DNA from 4 places in the Staphylococcus ursi genome. Region 4 is predicted to be linked to each of the others. Evidence: riboswitches for the same ligand, from Rfam matches in the RefSeq annotation. Region 4 holds a riboswitch; each other region holds the start of a gene.

Region 1 (4,724 bases), 1.0 Mb from region 4:
TTTCGTTTCGCATATACCGCGTGCAAAATAGGGCCCATTGTACCGGCTGCAATACCCGAAATCCCAATCCACATGAGGTCACTCATATAAAGCGGTGGCTTCAAAACTAATAAAAACGATAAAAGCCCTACAATCGGTACAGAAACACGACTAATACGAAAAGCAATTCGATTGGCTTTCTGTTCTTCAACATCCACCCACTTTTGTTTGACAATCAGTTTTAAAAATAAATCATTCGCAAACACTGTAGAAATAGACACAAACAAACCATCTGTCGTTGACATAGCCGCTGCCAATATAACGACACCGAATAAAGCAACAATGGCAGCAGGAAACGCCCATTCTATATATTGTAGTAAGGCTAAATCTGAACTTGCGACTTGTCCACCTATTGCTACGCGGCTATAAATACCGCCAAAAAGAACAAGTAAACAGAGTGACATCACAAAAATATAAGTTCGAATCATGCGGCCTAAATCTTTTTCACTTTTTAAACCTAAAATTTTATTAAATAAGTGCGGTGCTGACGCAAAAGCCCATTGAATAATAATCGCACCGATAATCATTGTAAAAGAATGAAAGTGAACGGATTCAGGATTAAAAACTTGGACTAAGTGATGATTTTGATGGTTTAAGTTTTGCGCAATACCCGAAAACGTATCATGGATACTCCCCTTCCAAAACAGCACAATGCCAGAGATAAAAATGACAATTCCAGCTACTGCCATAATAATCACTTGTATCGCGTCTGTATAAATATCTGCAAGTGCACCACCTACGTAAACATAAAGCACAACAATGACTGTGATAACAATTAAACTTGAAAAGTAACTCATACCGAGTAAATGTTTGAAAATTAAAGCGCCTGCGACAAGCTGACTTGCGATATAGAAAATATTAAATAATAAGATCAAAGCCGTCCCAACACGTAATATAGGACTGTCATAAAAATCGCCCAACCAATCTGGTAGTGAGAGGGATTGCTGTGTTGTGTTTAATGATCTGACTCTTTTAGCGACCATTAAAACACCTGTAGGACCACCGATAAACATCGCTAAAAACAACCATAAATTATTAAGCCCCCACGCATACGACCATCCCGGATAACCTAGAAAGGTTGCAGCACTTAAATACGTCGCCGCAAAAGACAACCCTAGCGTGCGTGGTCCAATCCTTCCAAAGCCAGTCGCAAAATCTGAAATACTGTTCATCCTTCTAGAACTGACAAAGCCTACCGTAATCATAAGCACCATAAAGACAATAAAGCCTATCCATGTATACACTTTAACATCATTCATAATCATCCCCCTATATCTGTACTAAATTGGCTTTTTTATTTCGTGCGGGATGTGTCGGTTTCACTTTCGTATGGCCTTTGCCAAACATATTTTCACGTAAAGTTTCACCTTCATATTCTGTACGATATATGCCTCTTTTTTGTAATTCAGGAATGATTAAGTCGACAAATTCTTCAAATGTACCTGGAGAATAGGCTTGTGCAATATTAAAACCGTCCGCACCGCCTTCATTCGCCCACAATTCCAATTGATCAGCAATTTTTTTGGGTGTGCCGATGAATTTAGCCGTTCCATTACCTAGCCCGTGGTTTTTCACCGCTTCTCGCAATGTCCATTTTCGATGTGGGTCTTTTGTATATAAATTGAGATTGCCTTGCATCGCTTCTGTCTCGATATTTTCGATATATTCATCTGGATCATATTGAGAAAAATCAATACCCGTATGTCCACTTAACAATGCGACTGAACCTTCATAGCTGACTTCATTTTGAAGCGCTTCATATTTTTCATAAGCCTCTGCTTCAGTTTCACCGATAATAGGTAAAACCATTGGAAAAACAAGTATATCTTCTCCATTACGGCCAAATTGTTGTGCCCTTGTCCGAATGTCTGTGACATACGCTCGCAACGATTCAATAGAGGTATGTTTTGTAAACACAGCCTCTGCATGCTTTGCAGCAAATGTTTTGCCTTTTTCGGAGGCACCTGCTTGAAATAAGACAGGCGTTCTTTGAGGAGAAGGCTCTACAAGATGCGGTCCGGGTATATCGAAAAATGTACCTTTATGATGAATCGCATGAACTTTAGAAGGATCAGCATACGTGTCTATCTCACGTGCTTTAACAACCGCATCGTCTTCCCAACTGTCTTCCCACAACTGATAGCTCACTTGCAAAAATTCGTCTGCACGGTTGTAACGCAACGCTTTAGGCAAGCGCTCTTTTAAGCCTAAGTTCACTGCCTCGCTTTCTAAATAAGACGTTACAACATTCCAACCTAATCGGCCATTGGTCAGATGATCGAGTGTAGATAATTGACGTGCCAATTTATATGGCTGTGCATAGGTAGTAGAGACAGTAGGTGCAATACCAATATGCTCAGTTACCGCTGCAATGGCAGAAACGAGCGGAATAGGATCGTGTGCGGGGAGTTGAACGGCATGTTTCACTGCGGCGTCATGGGACTGGTTGTAAACACTATAAGTCCCCAACACATCAGCAATAAAAATACCATCAAATAAACCACGCTCTAAAGTTTGAGCAATATCCGTCCAATATTTTAAATTGTGGTGTGTCGCTCCTTTATCTTTTGGGTGTTTCCATAAACCTGAAGCATGCGGAGAGGGAGAATTTTGGACGAATCCGTTAAAATGAATTTGTTTTCGTGTCATGAACATTACCTCCTAAAAAATAGGAAGATAAGGCATAGTGAAAGTTGACTTATCTTCTAGCAATTGCGCTACTGGAATTGGCACAGTGAATTAATTCCTGTTGCCGAGATTTCATCGGGCCAGTCCCTCCATCTCTCTTGATAAGACGATGATGTACATTCATGGGGTGTTTTTTAATTAATGAAAGGTAAAACAATGACCGATAGAACAACTACATTTTTCATATGATGTTTTACGATTTAAAAGCGTTCATTTCAATCTATCGGATCATGAATTTCCCTTTATTTTCATTTTGTGTGACGCTTACAAGTTAAATTTTGGCAAAGCCTTTTTCCAAATCCGCAATAATATCATCGATATGCTCAAGGCCGATCGAAAGACGAATCGTCTCAGGGGCAATACCTGCTGCTGTTTGTTCTGATTCCGTCAATTGTTGATGCGTCGTGGATGCGGGATGAATAACAAGTGACTTTGCGTCTCCTACATTCGCTAATAAAGAAAATAATTCTAAGCCTTCAATAAATTTTTTGCCGGCTTCGTATCCACCTTTGACACCAAAGGTAAAGATGGAACTTGCGCCTTTTGGTAAATACTTCTCTTTCAAGTCGTAATATTCACTCGTCGGTAAGCCAGCATATTTAACCCATGCGACTTTGTCATGCTTTTCAAGATATTGTGCAACTTTTTCAGCATTTTCCACATGACGTTCTAACCGTAATGAAAGCGTCTCTAAGCCTTGCGTTAGTAAAAATGCATTGAACGGTGAGATCGCTGCTCCTGTATCTCTTAAAATTGTTGTACGAATTTTAAAAGCAAGTGCGGCTTCTCCAAATTTTTCACTGAACACTAAACCGTGATAAGACGGATCGGGTTCACTTAATCCTGGAAACTTGCCATTATCCCAATTAAAGTTACCTGCATCAACAATGACACCACCCATTGAAGTTCCGTGCCCACCAATAAATTTGGTCGCAGAGTGAACAACAATGTTCGCCCCATATTCAATCGGACGAAAAAGATAAGGCGTCGCGAATGTATTATCAACAATAAGTGGTATACCTTGTGCTTTTGTAATTGCTACAAGTGCATCGAAATCCTCAATATTGCCTTCTGGATTCCCAATGGTTTCTACAAATAATGCCTTCGTATTGTCTTGAAGCGCATTTTTTATATGACTGACTTCTTTCGTATCTACTAATGTGACATCAATCCCATATTTCGGTAACGTATGTGTGAAAAGTGTATGTGTCCCGCCATATAATGTAGAACTTGCTACGATATGATCACCCTTCTGCGCGACAGCTTGAATCGCATACGTGATAGCTGCCATACCTGAAGCAACCGCTACACCAGCGACACCCCCTTCAAGTTCAGCCACACGTGTTTCAAGAACGTTCGTCGTAGGATTCATCAGACGTGTATAAATATTTCCAAGTTCATCTAAGCCGAATAAATTCGCCGCATGTGCCGTATCATCAAAAGTAAAAGATGTCGTTTGGTAAATCGGTAAAGCACGTGAATGGCTACTTTCGTCGACTTCTTGTCCTGAGTGCAATTGCAACGTTTCAAATTTAAAATCACTTGTCATTTGACATTCCCCCTAATAATAAAAAAATAAAAGCCTACCTGATAAAGATAGACTTTTACTAGAAGACTTATCTCTCAGGTAAAATCACCTGCAGGAATTAGCACCTAACTGAATAGGTTGCCTGGTTTCAAAGGGCCTGTCCCTCCACCAATCTTGATAAGTATGATTCAATTGTTAAAATGCAAGATGTATCGCGCAAATAGAACGGCCAATGCAATAACCGTGCGGGTGTTTTATTGGCTTTTAATGATACAACAAGTCTATCTAACATTCCTAGCGATGTCAATACACAAATCCGAATTTTCTTGCAAATTGCAAAAATTTGAAAAAATCATATTTGTGGGAATCAACACGCAACCTGTTTATTCAATGTAAATCGACTGGCTCATCATCTCGGTTTTAATAAATTGATGGACATCAATGACACGTTGATTTAATGACCCTTTAT
Region 2 (4,724 bases), 630 kb from region 4:
GAGGGATGTGGTTTTTTATTTTGAGTCATCCTCCTTAAATTTTAATTTACTTTATGAAAGGAAGTCGACTTATGTTAGACATTAAATTATTCAGAAATGAACCAGAGAGAGTTAAGGAGAAAATCGCGTTACGTCAAATGGATCCGTCAGTTGTAGATGAAGTGTTAGCGTTAGACCAACAACGCCGCGATTACATACAACAAACTGAAGAGTTAAAAGCAGAACGTAACAAGGCATCTCAACAAATTGCTGAAAAGAAACGTAATAAAGAAAATGCGGATGACGCGATTAAAGCGCAACGTGAAGTAGGCGAAAAAATTAAAAATATCGATGCACAGTTAAAAGAAGCGGATACGAAATTAAATGACATCTTATCACGTATTCCAAACCTTATTCACGATGATGTACCTGAAGGTGAAGATGATTCTGATAATGTAGAACTTAAAAGATGGGGTACACCACGTGAGTTCGACTTTGAAGCGAAAGCACACTGGGACTTAGTAGAATCATTAGAAATGGCAGACTTTGACCGTGCCGCACGTGTATCTGGTGCACGTTTCGTTTATTTAACAAATGACGGTGCTAAATTAGAGCGTGCGTTAATGAACTTTATGATTACGATGCATACGACACAACACGGTTACCGCGAAATGATGGTGCCTCAATTAGTCAATGCTAAAGCGATGTACGGTACAGGACAATTACCTAAATTTGAAGAAGATTTATTTAAAGTAGAAAAAGAAGGCTTATACACAATTCCAACTGCAGAAGTACCTTTGACAAACTACTATAGAGACGAAATTGTACAGCCGGGTGTCTTACCAGCTAAGTTTACAGGTCAATCAGCATGTTTCAGAAGTGAAGCGGGATCAGCAGGCCGTGATACACGTGGTTTAATCCGTCTTCACCAATTCAATAAAGTTGAAATGGTACGTATCGAAAAACCTGAAGATTCATGGGACGCTTTAGAAGAAATGACATCAAATGCAGAAGCGATTCTTGAAGCATTGAACTTACCATACCGTCGCGTGATTTTATGTACAGGCGATATTGGTTTCGGTGCAAGTAAAACATATGACTTAGAAGTATGGTTACCAAGCTACAATGACTACAAAGAAATCAGCTCATGTTCAAACTGTGTAGACTTCCAAGCGCGTCGTGCAAATATCCGTTTCAAACGTGATAAAGATGCCAAACCTGAATACGCACATACGTTAAATGGCTCTGGTTTAGCAGTAGGTCGTACATTTGCGGCGATTGTAGAGAACTATCAAAATGAAGACGGTACGATTACGGTGCCTGAACCGTTAGTGCCATTCATGGGTGGACAAACTGTCATTAAACCTCTATAAGATGAAAATGAAGTTACGAACAATTAAATAAAGGTGAGTTGAAATCAAATCAGGAGCTCGTATTTTTAATATGCGAACTTCTGATTTTTTACGTCTGAAGAGGGCAAGGGAGGGTAAAAAGTAATAAAAGTAAAAAATAAGACATACCTCATCAATTGTTATCTCAATATTATTAAATCTATATAAACTCCTTTATAAAAGTGTTTTTACACGGTAGGTTAGGCTGAGGTACGTATGAGGTAAGACTGACTTGATAGCGTAATGAGATAAGTTGTACTATAATAAGAAAAATTTTCAAGGGGGTGAGTCTCAATGTCTTATACTACATTTAAACAAGGTATCCAAGATTGTCTCCCAACTGTACTAGGATATGCTGGGGTAGGCTTTTCATTTGGAATTGTAAGTGTCACATCAGGATTCAACATTTTAGAAATATTACTGCTCTCTTTACTCGTTTATGCAGGGGCAGCACAATTTATTATTATCGCACTCATTGCCGTACAGACACCGATTTGGGTCATTGTGCTCACTGCAATGATTGTCAATAGTCGTATGTTTTTATTAAGTATGACATTGGCGCCGAATTTCAAACATGATCATTTGATACATAGGGTAGGTGTAGGGTCTTTGTTAACGGATGAAACATTTGCTGTTGCTATCACGCCTTATTCGAAAGGGCACACGATTACATATCAGTGGATGTATGGCTTAAATTTATTGGCCTACTTATTTTGGGCATTGGTCACTGTGCTCGGGGGATTGTTAGGTGATTTCTTCCAACATCCAGAAGTATTTGGCTTAGACTATGCGATTACAGCGATGTTTATCTTTTTAGCAATTTCACAATTTGAGGGCATTACGAAATCGAAGTTACGTGTGTATCTCTACTTAGTTGCAATTGTTATTGTTATGATGTTACTACTCAGTTTGTTTTTGCCTTCATATTTAGCAATTTTACTTGCATCGACTTTAAGTGCGACGATAGGGATGGTGATTGACCGATGAGCATGTACGTATTTTGGACGATCTTTTTAGCAGGACTTGGCACTTTACTCATCAGAATCACCCCTTTTGTCATGATTTCGCGTATGGAACTGTCTGAAAAGGTGCTCAAGTGGCTGACGTTTATTCCGATTACTTTATTTACTGCATTAGTGGTGGATGGATTCATTCAGCAACAAGGAGGTGTGATGGGTTATACATTGAATTGGAACTTTATCATCGCGCTCATTCCGACACTTATCATTGCTTTTTGGACAAGGAGTTTAACGATAACAGTCATTGTCGGTATGGTCAGTGTGGCATTGTTGAGAACTATCGGATTATTCTAACAATCATTTGCATACGTGATAGGTTTGCGGTATGATTAAAGACACAACATAACTTTAATTAAAAATAAGCTTATTAAGAGAAGTTGAGGGATTTGGCCCAGTGACACTTCAGCAACCACTTATCGTTATAAGTACGGTGCTACAACCAACCACGTCATGTGGATGATAAGTTCATTTAAAAACTGACTTACGAACGTTGTATAGCCGTCAAAGGTTGTACAACTTTTTTAATTTTTAGAGGGAGGGCAGACTAAAATGGTGAATTATCACGTGGACACATTAGCATTAGGTGCATTTACGACAGAATCCGGTGAAACGATTGAAAATTTGAAACTTCGGTATGAGTATGTAGGTTATCCTGGCCAACCACTCGTCGTCGTATGTCATGCGTTGACAGGCAACCATCTCACTTATGGTACAGAAGACAATCCAGGGTGGTGGCGAGAGATTATTGATGGGGGGTATATGCCAGTTCATGATTATCAATTTCTAACATTTAATGTGATTGGTAGTCCATTTGGGTCGAGTTCTCGTTTAACAGATCCAAACTTCCCAAAAAAGCTCACAATGCGAGATATTGTGCGTGCCCTTGAGAAAGGCATCGAAGCGTTAGGTCATCAAAAAATCGACATTCTCATCGGTGGCTCATTAGGTGGCATGCAAGTGATGGAGCTCCTCTACAATCAAAAATTCGAAGTGAAAAAGGCTGTCATTTTAGCAGCTACTGAAAAAACGTCTTCTTATAGTCGGGCGTTTAATGAAATTGCGAGACAAGCTATTCATTTAGCAGGAGAAGAAGGGTTAAGTATCGCGCGGCAACTCGGCTTTTTAACGTACCGGTCCTCTAAAAGTTATGATGCGCGCTTCACACCTGATGAAGTAGTGTTATACCAAAAGCATCAAGGCGACAAATTTAAAGAACAGTTTGATTTGCAATGTTATTTAACACTCCTCGATGTATTAGATAGTCATGACATTCACCATGGTAGAGATGATGTCGCAAACGTATTCCAATCATTAGACACGAAAGTACTCACGCTCGGCTTTACAGATGACTTGCTGTATCCAGATGACCAAGTCGCTGCGTTAGGCTGTTATTTCAAATATCACCGCCATTTCTTTGTGCCTGATAATGTAGGTCATGATGGCTTTTTATTGAATTTTAACGATTGGGCACCGTACCTTTATCATTTCCTAAAAGTTTCACGATTTAGACGCTAACTTTAGACGAAAACGTTACCTTTTTGTTATAATTGCGTCAACTAAGAATACTAGACAAGAAGCTATATTTTAGGGATAATAGCTAAAATATAGCTTTTCTAATGTGTTTAAGAAAAGTGACGTTTTGTAATTCAATTGTAAGACGCGTGAAATCATGTGGCGCAAATTGTATTCATATTACAAAGCCTGTAAAATAGAATTTATAGACTATAATAGTTTGGAAGTGGCGTCTTTGTTTTCGAAAATTAATCCTAAAGCAACCCTAATCAGCATTGTGGCGTTGTTAGCGGTGACTTTAGTTATACATGTTATGCCTGGATTAGCAATTATTTTGGCATGCTTTAGTTTAATCCCAGGTATCGTTTTATGGTACCAATCTAAGCATTCGTTTGGCTTAGTCGCACTCATCGCGATAATTCTCTCAACGCTCACAGGCAACGTTTTTGTGATGACATTTTTAATCATTATTTTAGTTTTAAGTATGGTTATTAGTCAGTTATTAGTCCAACGTGCTTCTAAAGAGCGCATCTTATATTCAGTGACATTCGTGGCAAGTGTTTTAACATTAAGTGCGATAATGATTTTACAAACTTTGAAAAAAATCCCGTATGCTGATGACTTATTGCAACCGTATCGTGCAATTGTGCATCAAACTGCAGAGTTAGAAAATTTGGATCAACAAGCACAAGAGATTTTAAACAATTCGCTTCAACAACTCGCAATACAGTTGCCGGGGATGATTGTAGTAGCGATTGCAATTTATGCTATCATCACATTGCTCATCATTTTCCCGATTTTACGTAAGTTCAAAGTGGCAACA
Region 3 (4,724 bases), 250 kb from region 4:
GCGTCAACAATATTATCCCCATGGACATATTGGAAATAAATTAAACGCGCTTCCTCTTCTGTCAGTCGTTTTAATGTCTGTTCATAACTTTCTTGGTCGTGAAACGTAATGACATTATCCGGAATTTCTCGTCCTATGAGTTGAAATAACTGTTGTAATCTGTCAGTGACACTCGCTTCATGAACGATGACTGGCAATTGTGCAATCAGTAATTCACGCCCTGTTAAAAAGTTGGATTGATGTTCATCTGGTGCTAACCAAGGATTCGACACATATGAGGGTCTTGACGTGTAAACGATGTTCGTGTCATAAATTTCTCCCATTGTTAATTGACTTCGATATTGAATATTGTGTGTCATTTTGTCATTTCTCCCTTTTATGTTGATGCTCCTTTTGTATCTCGGCTAATAACGTTTGATCTTGTATTAACTTGGCCCCCATTAATGCGATCATTTTTGCGCCTTTAATGAGTGCGTCATCCCCCATTGGACTTGCTGCAGCTTCACGAAAACGGTGAGTATGGCCGACTAAACTTCTTGGACCAATTTTGACGTGCGGATGAATCGTTGGCACGACATGACTGACATTCCCCGTATCAGTCGAACCGTAGCCAAAATCATCATGACTGACTTCTTCACCAAGTTCCGTTGCATAATGTTCGAATAATTGATCTAACAACGGTGATTTAATGAATTCGTTCACACCGTTTTGAATCGGTTCAAATTCAAAATCACATCCCGTTTGTATCGCTGCACCACGCGCAATATCATGCACTCTTGAAGTGAGTACATCCAAGTCTTTTCTTGTCGTTGCACGTGTGTAAAACCGCGCATGCGTAAAGTCAGGAATAATGTTCGCTGCTTGACCGCCATCTAAAATGACGCCATGCACACGTTCAGTCTTTTTAATATGTTGACGGAGTTGTGCGACCCCATTAAAATAGCTCAACATTGCATCTAAAGCGTTGCGTGCTTCTGCAGCATTTTCTGAAGCGTGCGCACTTTGGCCGTAAAACTTAATATCTAGTACGTCTACAGCAAGTGTTGGAATAGTCGAATACGTTTCATTACCCGGATGAATCATTAAGGCAACATCGACGTCGTCAAAGAGCCCTTCTCGAACGTATGATGCCTTCGCACTCCCATTTTCGCCACCTTCTTCTGCCGGACAACCGAACAGAATGACTTTACCGCCAATGTCATCTACCACTTGTTTTAATGCAATAGCTGCTAACATGCTTGATGTTCCAATAATATTATGACCGCAAGCATGCCCTAAACCTGGCAATGCATCATATTCAGCGAGATAACTGATGGTCGGCCCCTCAACTTCCGAGTCGTATGTCGCAATAAAACCTGTAGAATGCCCTGCAATGTCGCGCTCAACTTCAAAATTGTGTTCTTTTAAATTTTCAATCAGCAAACGCGATGCAAAAATTTCTTCGTTACCGAGTTCTGGACGTCCATGAATTTGATGACTCATATCTATATAAGCCCATCTATGTTGATCGATATAATCTAAAATACGTTGCTCTACCGTTGTCACCATGTTACTCCTCCTTAAACAAAAAATGTTATCCCCATTTACATCCAACACAAACATTGATAAGTGTGACTGATGTATATATGTGATAACATCTCTGCCTTCATTTATCTTTCAGCATTTACACTGTTGGAATTCGCACCTTTATCGCCGTACGATGAGGTTGCTGGGTTTCATCGGGCCAATTCCCTCCACCGCTCTTGATAAATATTGATTCAATTTTGTAATTATTTTAACGAATTTTCCGCACTTTGTCATGTTATTTTTAACACTCTTCAAAATTTTCATACTATATTTTACTCTTTTTGCATCACATTTTCATGTCTCAACGACTTTGCGCTGACTCACAAAAAATTTTTTAATGCATCAATTCATATTAAACCACTCGTAATAATAAGTTTAAAGCTCCTTTCCCTATTATATCGGCATTTAAAAACTTTGTCGCCCCCCTTTCATCTTGATTGGAATATGTTAAAATGGATTTAAACATGAAGGAGGTCATACCAATGCCAATAATGAACGTTGAAAGTTTTAATTTAGATCATACGAAAGTGGTCGCACCATATATTCGTCTTGCGGGTAAAATGCAAGGGCTCAATGGAGATGACATTTACAAATATGATATTCGCTTCAAACAACCTAACAAAGAACATATGGAAATGCCAGGACTTCATTCTTTAGAACATTTAATGGCTGAAAATATTCGTAACCATTCAGACAAAGTAGTCGACTTAAGTCCAATGGGTTGCCAAACAGGGTTCTACGTCTCTTTCATTAACCATACCGATTATGATGATGTGTTAAACATTGTCGAACAAACGTTACAAGATGTTTTAGCCGCTGATGAAGTGCCTGCGTGCAATGAAGTTCAATGCGGTTGGGCTGCTTCACACTCATTAGAAGGTGCAAAAGAAATCGCACAAGCCTTTTTAGACAAACGTGTCCAATGGCATGACGTCTTTGGTACTGGCAAATAAGTATTTAAAAACCGAGCAACGACACGATTTTACTGTGTGGTTCCTCGGTTTATTTTTCACTATAATTTCTTAATCATATACATCAATACAAATTGCATCGGGAGACGTCCGTATAAAGCAGTATCCGATAATGGTTTGTCACCTAATGGCAATTTTTTACGTGCCATATAAATGTTGGCAGGAAAAACGGCAAGTAAAAATGCGTTAATCCAATTTTTCAATGCGTTTGACGGGCGTCGCAACACTAACAACACACCGATTACAATTTCGCACACACCTGTCACAAGTACAGCTGTTTTACGTAAAGGTAAATATGCCGGCACAATATTTCTAAATTGGCGCTCTCTCGTAAAATGTAAGACACCAATTGCTATAAATGCGAGACCTAATACGATTCGACCTAGTTTTTTCATCCTATCATCCTTTATTCAGTAATGATTGTATGAATGAGCTGTGGCTGTTCTGCGTGGTCTGAAATAGTAATGTTATCATACAATTTTTGTTTGACTTGTTCTACATCTTCACTATTCGCATAAATCGTCAATAATGATTCGCCTTCTTCTACACGATCACCGACTTTTTTGTTCAATACGAGCCCCACTGCTAAATCAATGACATCTTCTTTTGTTTGACGACCCGCACCTAACATCATTGAAGCAATACCGATTTCATTGGCAATCATTTCCGAAACGACACCGCTACGTTTGGCTGGTAATTCAAATTGATATTGTGCCGTTGGTAATTTTGATGGATCATCGACAACAGATGCGTCTCCACCTTGATTGCTTAAGAATGTTTTGAATTTTTCTAGTGCTTTACCGTTATCAATCACTTCTTGTAACATACCACGTGCTTCATCTAAATCTTTCGCTTTTTGAGCAAGCACAACCATTTGAGAGCCTAAAGTTAATACAAGTTCTGTTAAATCTTCAGGACCATCACCTTTCAACGTATCGATCGCTTCTTGCAATTCGAGCGCGTTACCAATCGCACGACCGAGTGGCTGGCTCATATCAGAAATCATCGCCATCGTTTGACGTCCAACTTGGTTACCAATTTTAACCATTGCATGTGCCAATTGTTCAGCATCTTCAACAGTTTTCATAAATGCGCCGTTACCCGTTTTAACGTCTAATACAATCGCATCAGCACCCGCTGCAATTTTTTTACTCATAATTGATGACGCAATTAATGGAATAGAGTTCACTGTCGCTGTTACATCACGGAGCGCATAAATCTTTTTGTCTGCAGGCGTTAAATTACCTGTTTGACCAATGACTGCTACACGATCTTCATTCACTAACTTCACGAATGTTTCTTCTGAAATTTCAACGTGGAAGCCTTCTACTGATTCTAATTTATCAATCGTGCCACCTGTATGACCTAAACCACGACCACTCATTTTCGCAACAGGTATATCTAATGCCGCAACTAATGGCGCAAGAACAAGTGTCGTTGTATCACCTACACCACCTGTTGAGTGCTTGTCGACTTTAATCCCTTCAATGTTAGAGAGGTCGATTTGATCACCCGATTCCACCATCGCCATCGTTAAGTGCGCACGTTCTTCATCTGTCATATCTTGGAAAAAAATTGCCATTGCTAAACTAGACATTTGATAATCAGGAATGTCATCATTTGTATAACCCTTTACGACAAATTCAATTTCTTCTTTCGTTAAAGCATGTCCATCCCTTTTTTTAGCAATAATATCAACCATTCTCATGGCTATTCCCTCTTTTCTATATCATTTTAAAGTTACCCTATTGTTGTATCCGCTTTTATTATATACGAATGACTACGATTGGTGAAACGAAAGAATTTCTGATTATTTATCAATTCATCAACTTTTATTCATACGTCTCCTTCAAAACTTCGTCGACATTTAACGATACATCTGTTATCTTTAAAGTGATAATAACGAATTAAGGAGATGTTTTAGATGACTCAAGGCACACCACACATTCAACCTAATGGTAAAAAAATTGCAAAAACAGTCTTAATGCCAGGTGATCCATTACGTGCAAAGTTTATTGCTGAAAACTTTTTAGAAAACGTTGAGCAATTTAACGACGTACGTAACATGTTTGGTTATACAGGTACGTATAAAGGTAAAGAAATCTCTGTAATGGGATCAGGTATGGGGATTCCAAGTATCGGTATTTATTCATACGAGCTTTATCATTTCTTTGATGTAGACACGAT
Region 4 (4,724 bases):
ATTTTTACACCCTTTTTAATCTTAATTAAACCTTCATCAACGAAGAATTTTAAGAAACGTCCCTGTTCAGATGGGTTGTTAGAAACGAAAATTTCTGCCCCTTTTGGTAAATCTTTTAAGCTTTTATATTTTTTTGAATAAACAGCCATAGGTTCTAAATGAACATTACCAGCAGATTCAATTTTATAACCTTTGTCTTTTTTCTCAGTGTCTAAATAAGGTGTATGTTGGAAAAAGTTAGCATCTAATTCCCCAGCATCTAATAATTTGTTTGGTGTTGTGTAATCATTAATTGTTTTAATTTCTAAATCGTAACCTTTATCTTTCAATAATGGTTTTGCTTGTTCTAAGATTTCAGCGTGTGGCGCAGGGGATGCCCCAACAACAATCTTTTTGTCTTCTTTTTTACTATCAGAACCATTTCCACAAGCGGCTAAAGCAACTGCAACAACAAGAACAACAATAATCGATAAAAATCTTTTCATTAATACAATCTCCTCTTCACTATTATTAGCGTTTATCTATTTTATTCGTTATCCAATCACCTAAGAATTGAATAATAAATACCAAAATTAATATTAAAATCGTTGAAACTAAAATGACGTCATTTTGGTTACGCGTGAAACCTGTTAAGTATGCCAAGTTCCCTAAACCACCTGCACCGATAACACCTGCCACTGCTGTAGATCCTACTAACGCAATTGCTGTCACAGTAATCCCTGAAATGAGCGCTGGCAATGATTCTGGAATTAACACTTTAAGTATAATATTCCAAGTTGTTGCCCCCATTGAACGTGCCGCTTCGATGACACCTTTGTCAATTTCTTTCAAAGCAATCTCAACTAAACGTCCGTAGAATGGTGAAGCACCGATAATTAATGCAGGTAACGCACCTGTCGGACCACTAATTGTACCGAGTACTAAACTTGTGAACGGAATTAAGAGTAAGATTAAAATGATAAATGGAATCGCTCTGAATAAGTTCACAACAAACGATACAATGCTATAAAATACACGACCGATTTTGGATTCGCTTTTCGATGTTAAAAACAAAATCACGCCTAGGATAAGCCCTAACACGAACGAAAATGCTGTCGAGATAATGGTCATATACAATGTTTCGTACGTCGCTTCCCATACATCAGGCCAACGTATATTTGGCATTGTAATCATTTCTTGCAAGATTTCGCTAAAACTTTTACCCATGACTGACCACCTCTATCTCAACGTTTTGTGCTTTTAACTCTGCCTGAATTTGGTCAAAGTTAATGCTCGAAAACTGTTCAATGTGCACTAATAAATAACCTAATGTACCCGTTTTAGAATGCTTAATATTGCCCTCTAAAATATTCACTGAAATCCCATGTGTCTGTGTTAAGTGTGACACAACTGGATGCGTCGTATTCTCACCAGAAAAAATGAGTTTAGCCAATACTTCATCTTTGCCTAATTTAAAAGTTTGCGCTAAATCTTCACTATCATCACTCGGTTTCAAATCATCTTGAACGAATCGGCGTGTCACTTGATGTTGTGGGTGCTCGAAAATGTGTGATACTTTGCCTTCTTCAATCACACGACCATTTTCCATGACTGCAACTTCATCACAAATACGACGAATGACGTGCATTTCATGTGTAATCATAATAATCGTTAAGTTTTTCTCGTTTTTGAGTTGTAACAACAAATCTAAAATTTCGTCGGTTGTTTGTGGGTCCAATGCACTTGTGGCCTCATCACATAACAAGACTTCTGGATCATTAGCCAATGCACGCGCGATACCAACACGTTGCTTTTGTCCTCCTGATAATTCTGATGGATACGCATGTTCTCTCCCTTGTAGCCCAACGCGTGTGACTAATTCTTGTGCACGTGCGTTCGCTTCATTTTTCGGCACGCCAGCAATTTCAAGTGGAAAAATAATGTTGTCTAGTACAGTTCTTGACCACAATAAATTGAAATGTTGGAAAATCATACTCACTTTTTGACGCTTTTGACGTAACTCAGCTGGACTTAATTGCCCGATATTGTCACCACCAATAACCACTTCCCCTGATGTCGGTTTTTCTAAATGATTAAATAAACGGACTAAAGTACTTTTACCTGCACCCGAAAATCCAATAATGCCGTAAATCTTACCTTTTCCAATTTCGAGATTGACGCCATCTACAGCAGTAACAGATTTCGTTTTGCTTTCGTACTTTTTCACTATATTTTTAAGTGTGATCATACTGTTCCTCCCCGTGTTGCTACTTTAAAAAATTTGAAAATAAAAAATGCTTCCCCTTTTTAAAGATAAAAGAGAAAGCATGAATGTAGATTGCTTTTCTCTCATCTTCAAAAGTAAAAATACTTTATGTGAATTGGCACCATTTCTATAACTTAGACGGTTGCCGGGCTTCATAGGGCACATCCCTCCGCCACTCTGGATAAGAGTTTTCTGACTATTCGATTGATTATTATATTATCATCGTCATTCACTGTCGTCAATGACTTTTTTTAATTTTTCTAACAAGTAAGGCACAGAATGAAATGCATAGAGTCGCTCTGCTTCTTGATTATAGCGCATAATCATTAAAATAGGGACCGATTGAATTTCTTTTTCTTGACTCCATTCAGGGTGATAATTCAAATCCAACTTCACAATCGGAAGCTGTGTCATTTCATTTGCGATATCAAGCATGCGTTCTGATATTTTGCATGTGCCACACATCGGTGTATACCCAAAAATCAGATGAACACTTTGATTAAAATGCTCAGATATATTGTTCGATTGCTTTGAAACACTCTTCATATGAATACTTCCCTTTTACATAAAAGTCTTGCTTCACTTTAAAATCAAAATGCTGCAATACGTTTGAGAGGTAATCGCGTGGACAACGGGCAACTTCACTATATTTCGTATCAATATAGATGTCTGTACTTTCACTCAAATATGTCGTAAACCATTTGCGAATGCGACGACCTTCTGCATCTGCATCTACTAAAATGTAGACTTGTTTATCATACAGATATTCAATCATATTGTCTAACTTTTCGATTCCCATCGTCCCATGTGTACAAACGATTTCGACAGGTTCCAACAACACCTCTTGAACACGTTTTTTATCAGATTTCCCTTCAACAACAATAACCTTATGGATCATCGTCATGGTCTTCACCTTCTAAAAAATATTTGAGTATAAAAAACTCCTTGATAATAAAATTACCTAGGAGTTCTCATTTTGATATTATTCGCCAATCATTTTTTCGTAACCAGCTGCATCTAATAATGCGTCTAGTTCACTTTCATCTTTTAATTCAACTTTAACCATCCAAGCTTCCTCATATGGTGATTCGTTAACTGCTTCTGGTGAATCCTCTAAGTTTTCATTCACTGCAACGACTTTACCAGAAACTGGAGAATATAATTCAGATACTGTTTTAACAGATTCTACACTACCAAAAGTTTCGCCTTCTGATACTTCATCATCCACTTCTGGAAGCTCAACGAAAACGATATCACCAAGTTCGCTTTGCGCAAAGTCAGTAATACCAATGATTGCAGTATTTCCTTCAACTTTTACCCATTCATGTTCTTTTGAATATTTTAATCCACTTGGCACTGCCACTTGAATCCCCTCCTATTTAATGATTACGGTTACAAGTTAATCATGACACATTGCAACGGTTCAATCAACTATTTTATGACACCCAAATGTCACGATAGTCAGCTTCTTTAAAACCAACAGTTACCGTATCACCCGAAACCGCAAGTGGTCTTTTCACTAACATGCCATCAGATGCGAGTAATTCTAATTTTTCTTCATCACTCATATCACCTAATCGATCTTTTAAATTCAGTTCCTTATATTTTGCACCGTGCGTGTTGAAAAATTTTTTAATATCTAAATCTGATTTCTCAATGATTTGACGAAATTCTTCTTTTGTCGGTGTATGTTGTGTAATATCAATAGGTTCAAAGCTCACGCCATTATCTGATAAAAACTTGGCTGCTTTTTTACACGTTGTGCAGTTTAGATATTGATAAAATTTGATCATCATTAAACCTCCTCGTTCAAATTAATTCAAATATAACAAATTATTATTTAAAATGCTTGTATTTTTAGCATGCAAGTTTCAACATAAACAACTTTTGCGCTATAACAAATAAATAGCAACAAATTGATTCCCATCACTGCAATTACTTTTTCAAGTTAACTTCCGACCACTTTTTCGAGCACTTTCCATACATCGCAAAGACTGCTCCTCGATTTGTACGGGTGACTTCTCTTATAAAATTCGTTATAATATCGTTACTTATCAGTTAAAAGGAGAGGTCTAACATGCAAAGTATTACAACTATGGATGCATTCAATCAAGTGATTCAAAGTAATGAACCTGTCATTATTAAATTCGAAGCAGGTTGGTGCCCTGACTGTAGAGCGATGGATATGTGGATTGACCCTATCGTTGAAAAATATAACCAATATGAATGGTATGCAGTAAATCGCGACGAATTAGAAGAAGCAGCAACGCAATATGAAGTGATGGGAATTCCGAGCCTTTTAATTTTCCAAAATGGCAAAAAGCTACATCACTTACATTCTGCCAATGCTAAGTCACCTGAACAAGTCGAAAGCTATTTGGCTGAAAGTTTAGGCTAGTTTTCAATTTTCATAGGAAGAGGCCAGGAATACTTCATTGTGTCCTAGCCTCTTCCTTTATTTTTTAATATCCAAGTCCTT

The links. A riboswitch is a leader RNA that binds a small molecule or an ion and turns the genes downstream of it on or off. The one in region 4 is predicted to bind S-adenosylmethionine.
Region 1: another riboswitch for S-adenosylmethionine. It lies ahead of GZH82_RS01710 (LLM class flavin-dependent oxidoreductase); the one in region 4 lies ahead of GZH82_RS10760 (methionine ABC transporter ATP-binding protein).
Region 2: another riboswitch for S-adenosylmethionine. It lies ahead of metX (homoserine O-acetyltransferase MetX); the one in region 4 lies ahead of GZH82_RS10760 (methionine ABC transporter ATP-binding protein).
Region 3: another riboswitch for S-adenosylmethionine. It lies ahead of GZH82_RS09450 (M20 family metallopeptidase); the one in region 4 lies ahead of GZH82_RS10760 (methionine ABC transporter ATP-binding protein).

Annotation. Positions count from the first base shown of each region.
Region 1 covers NZ_CP048279.1:385,953-390,676, reverse strand. Annotated here, with positions in the region: gene GZH82_RS01715 (sodium:solute symporter family protein) at 1-1,298, opposite strand, end outside; gene GZH82_RS01710 (LLM class flavin-dependent oxidoreductase) at 1,309-2,688, opposite strand; SAM riboswitch class I at 2,735-2,835, opposite strand; gene GZH82_RS01705 (O-acetylhomoserine aminocarboxypropyltransferase/cysteine synthase family protein) at 2,999-4,276, opposite strand; SAM riboswitch class I at 4,341-4,439, opposite strand; gene nrdG (anaerobic ribonucleoside-triphosphate reductase activating protein) at 4,639-4,724, opposite strand, start outside.
Region 2 covers NZ_CP048279.1:12,915-17,638, forward strand. Annotated here, with positions in the region: gene serS (serine--tRNA ligase) at 72-1,352, shown strand; gene GZH82_RS00055 (AzlC family ABC transporter permease) at 1,665-2,357, shown strand; gene GZH82_RS00060 (AzlD domain-containing protein) at 2,354-2,683, shown strand; SAM riboswitch class I at 2,751-2,855, shown strand; gene metX (homoserine O-acetyltransferase MetX) at 2,939-3,904, shown strand; gene GZH82_RS00070 (DUF2232 domain-containing protein) at 4,215-4,724, shown strand, end outside.
Region 3 covers NZ_CP048279.1:2,030,199-2,034,922, forward strand. Annotated here, with positions in the region: gene ldmS (L-aspartate--L-methionine ligase LdmS) at 1-359, opposite strand, end outside; gene GZH82_RS09450 (M20 family metallopeptidase) at 364-1,548, opposite strand; SAM riboswitch class I at 1,647-1,752, opposite strand; gene GZH82_RS09455 (S-ribosylhomocysteine lyase) at 2,049-2,519, shown strand; gene GZH82_RS09460 (DoxX family protein) at 2,579-2,932, opposite strand; gene GZH82_RS09465 (pyrimidine-nucleoside phosphorylase) at 2,944-4,245, opposite strand; gene deoD (purine-nucleoside phosphorylase) at 4,462-4,724, shown strand, end outside.
Region 4 covers NZ_CP048279.1:2,281,472-2,286,195, forward strand. Annotated here, with positions in the region: gene GZH82_RS10750 (MetQ/NlpA family ABC transporter substrate-binding protein) at 1-485, opposite strand, end outside; gene GZH82_RS10755 (methionine ABC transporter permease) at 511-1,206, opposite strand; gene GZH82_RS10760 (methionine ABC transporter ATP-binding protein) at 1,199-2,227, opposite strand; SAM riboswitch class I at 2,326-2,433, opposite strand; gene GZH82_RS10765 (thioredoxin family protein) at 2,471-2,791, opposite strand; gene GZH82_RS10770 (toprim domain-containing protein) at 2,754-3,149, opposite strand; gene gcvH (glycine cleavage system protein GcvH) at 3,228-3,608, opposite strand; gene GZH82_RS10780 (arsenate reductase family protein) at 3,682-4,038, opposite strand; gene GZH82_RS10785 (thioredoxin family protein) at 4,323-4,643, shown strand.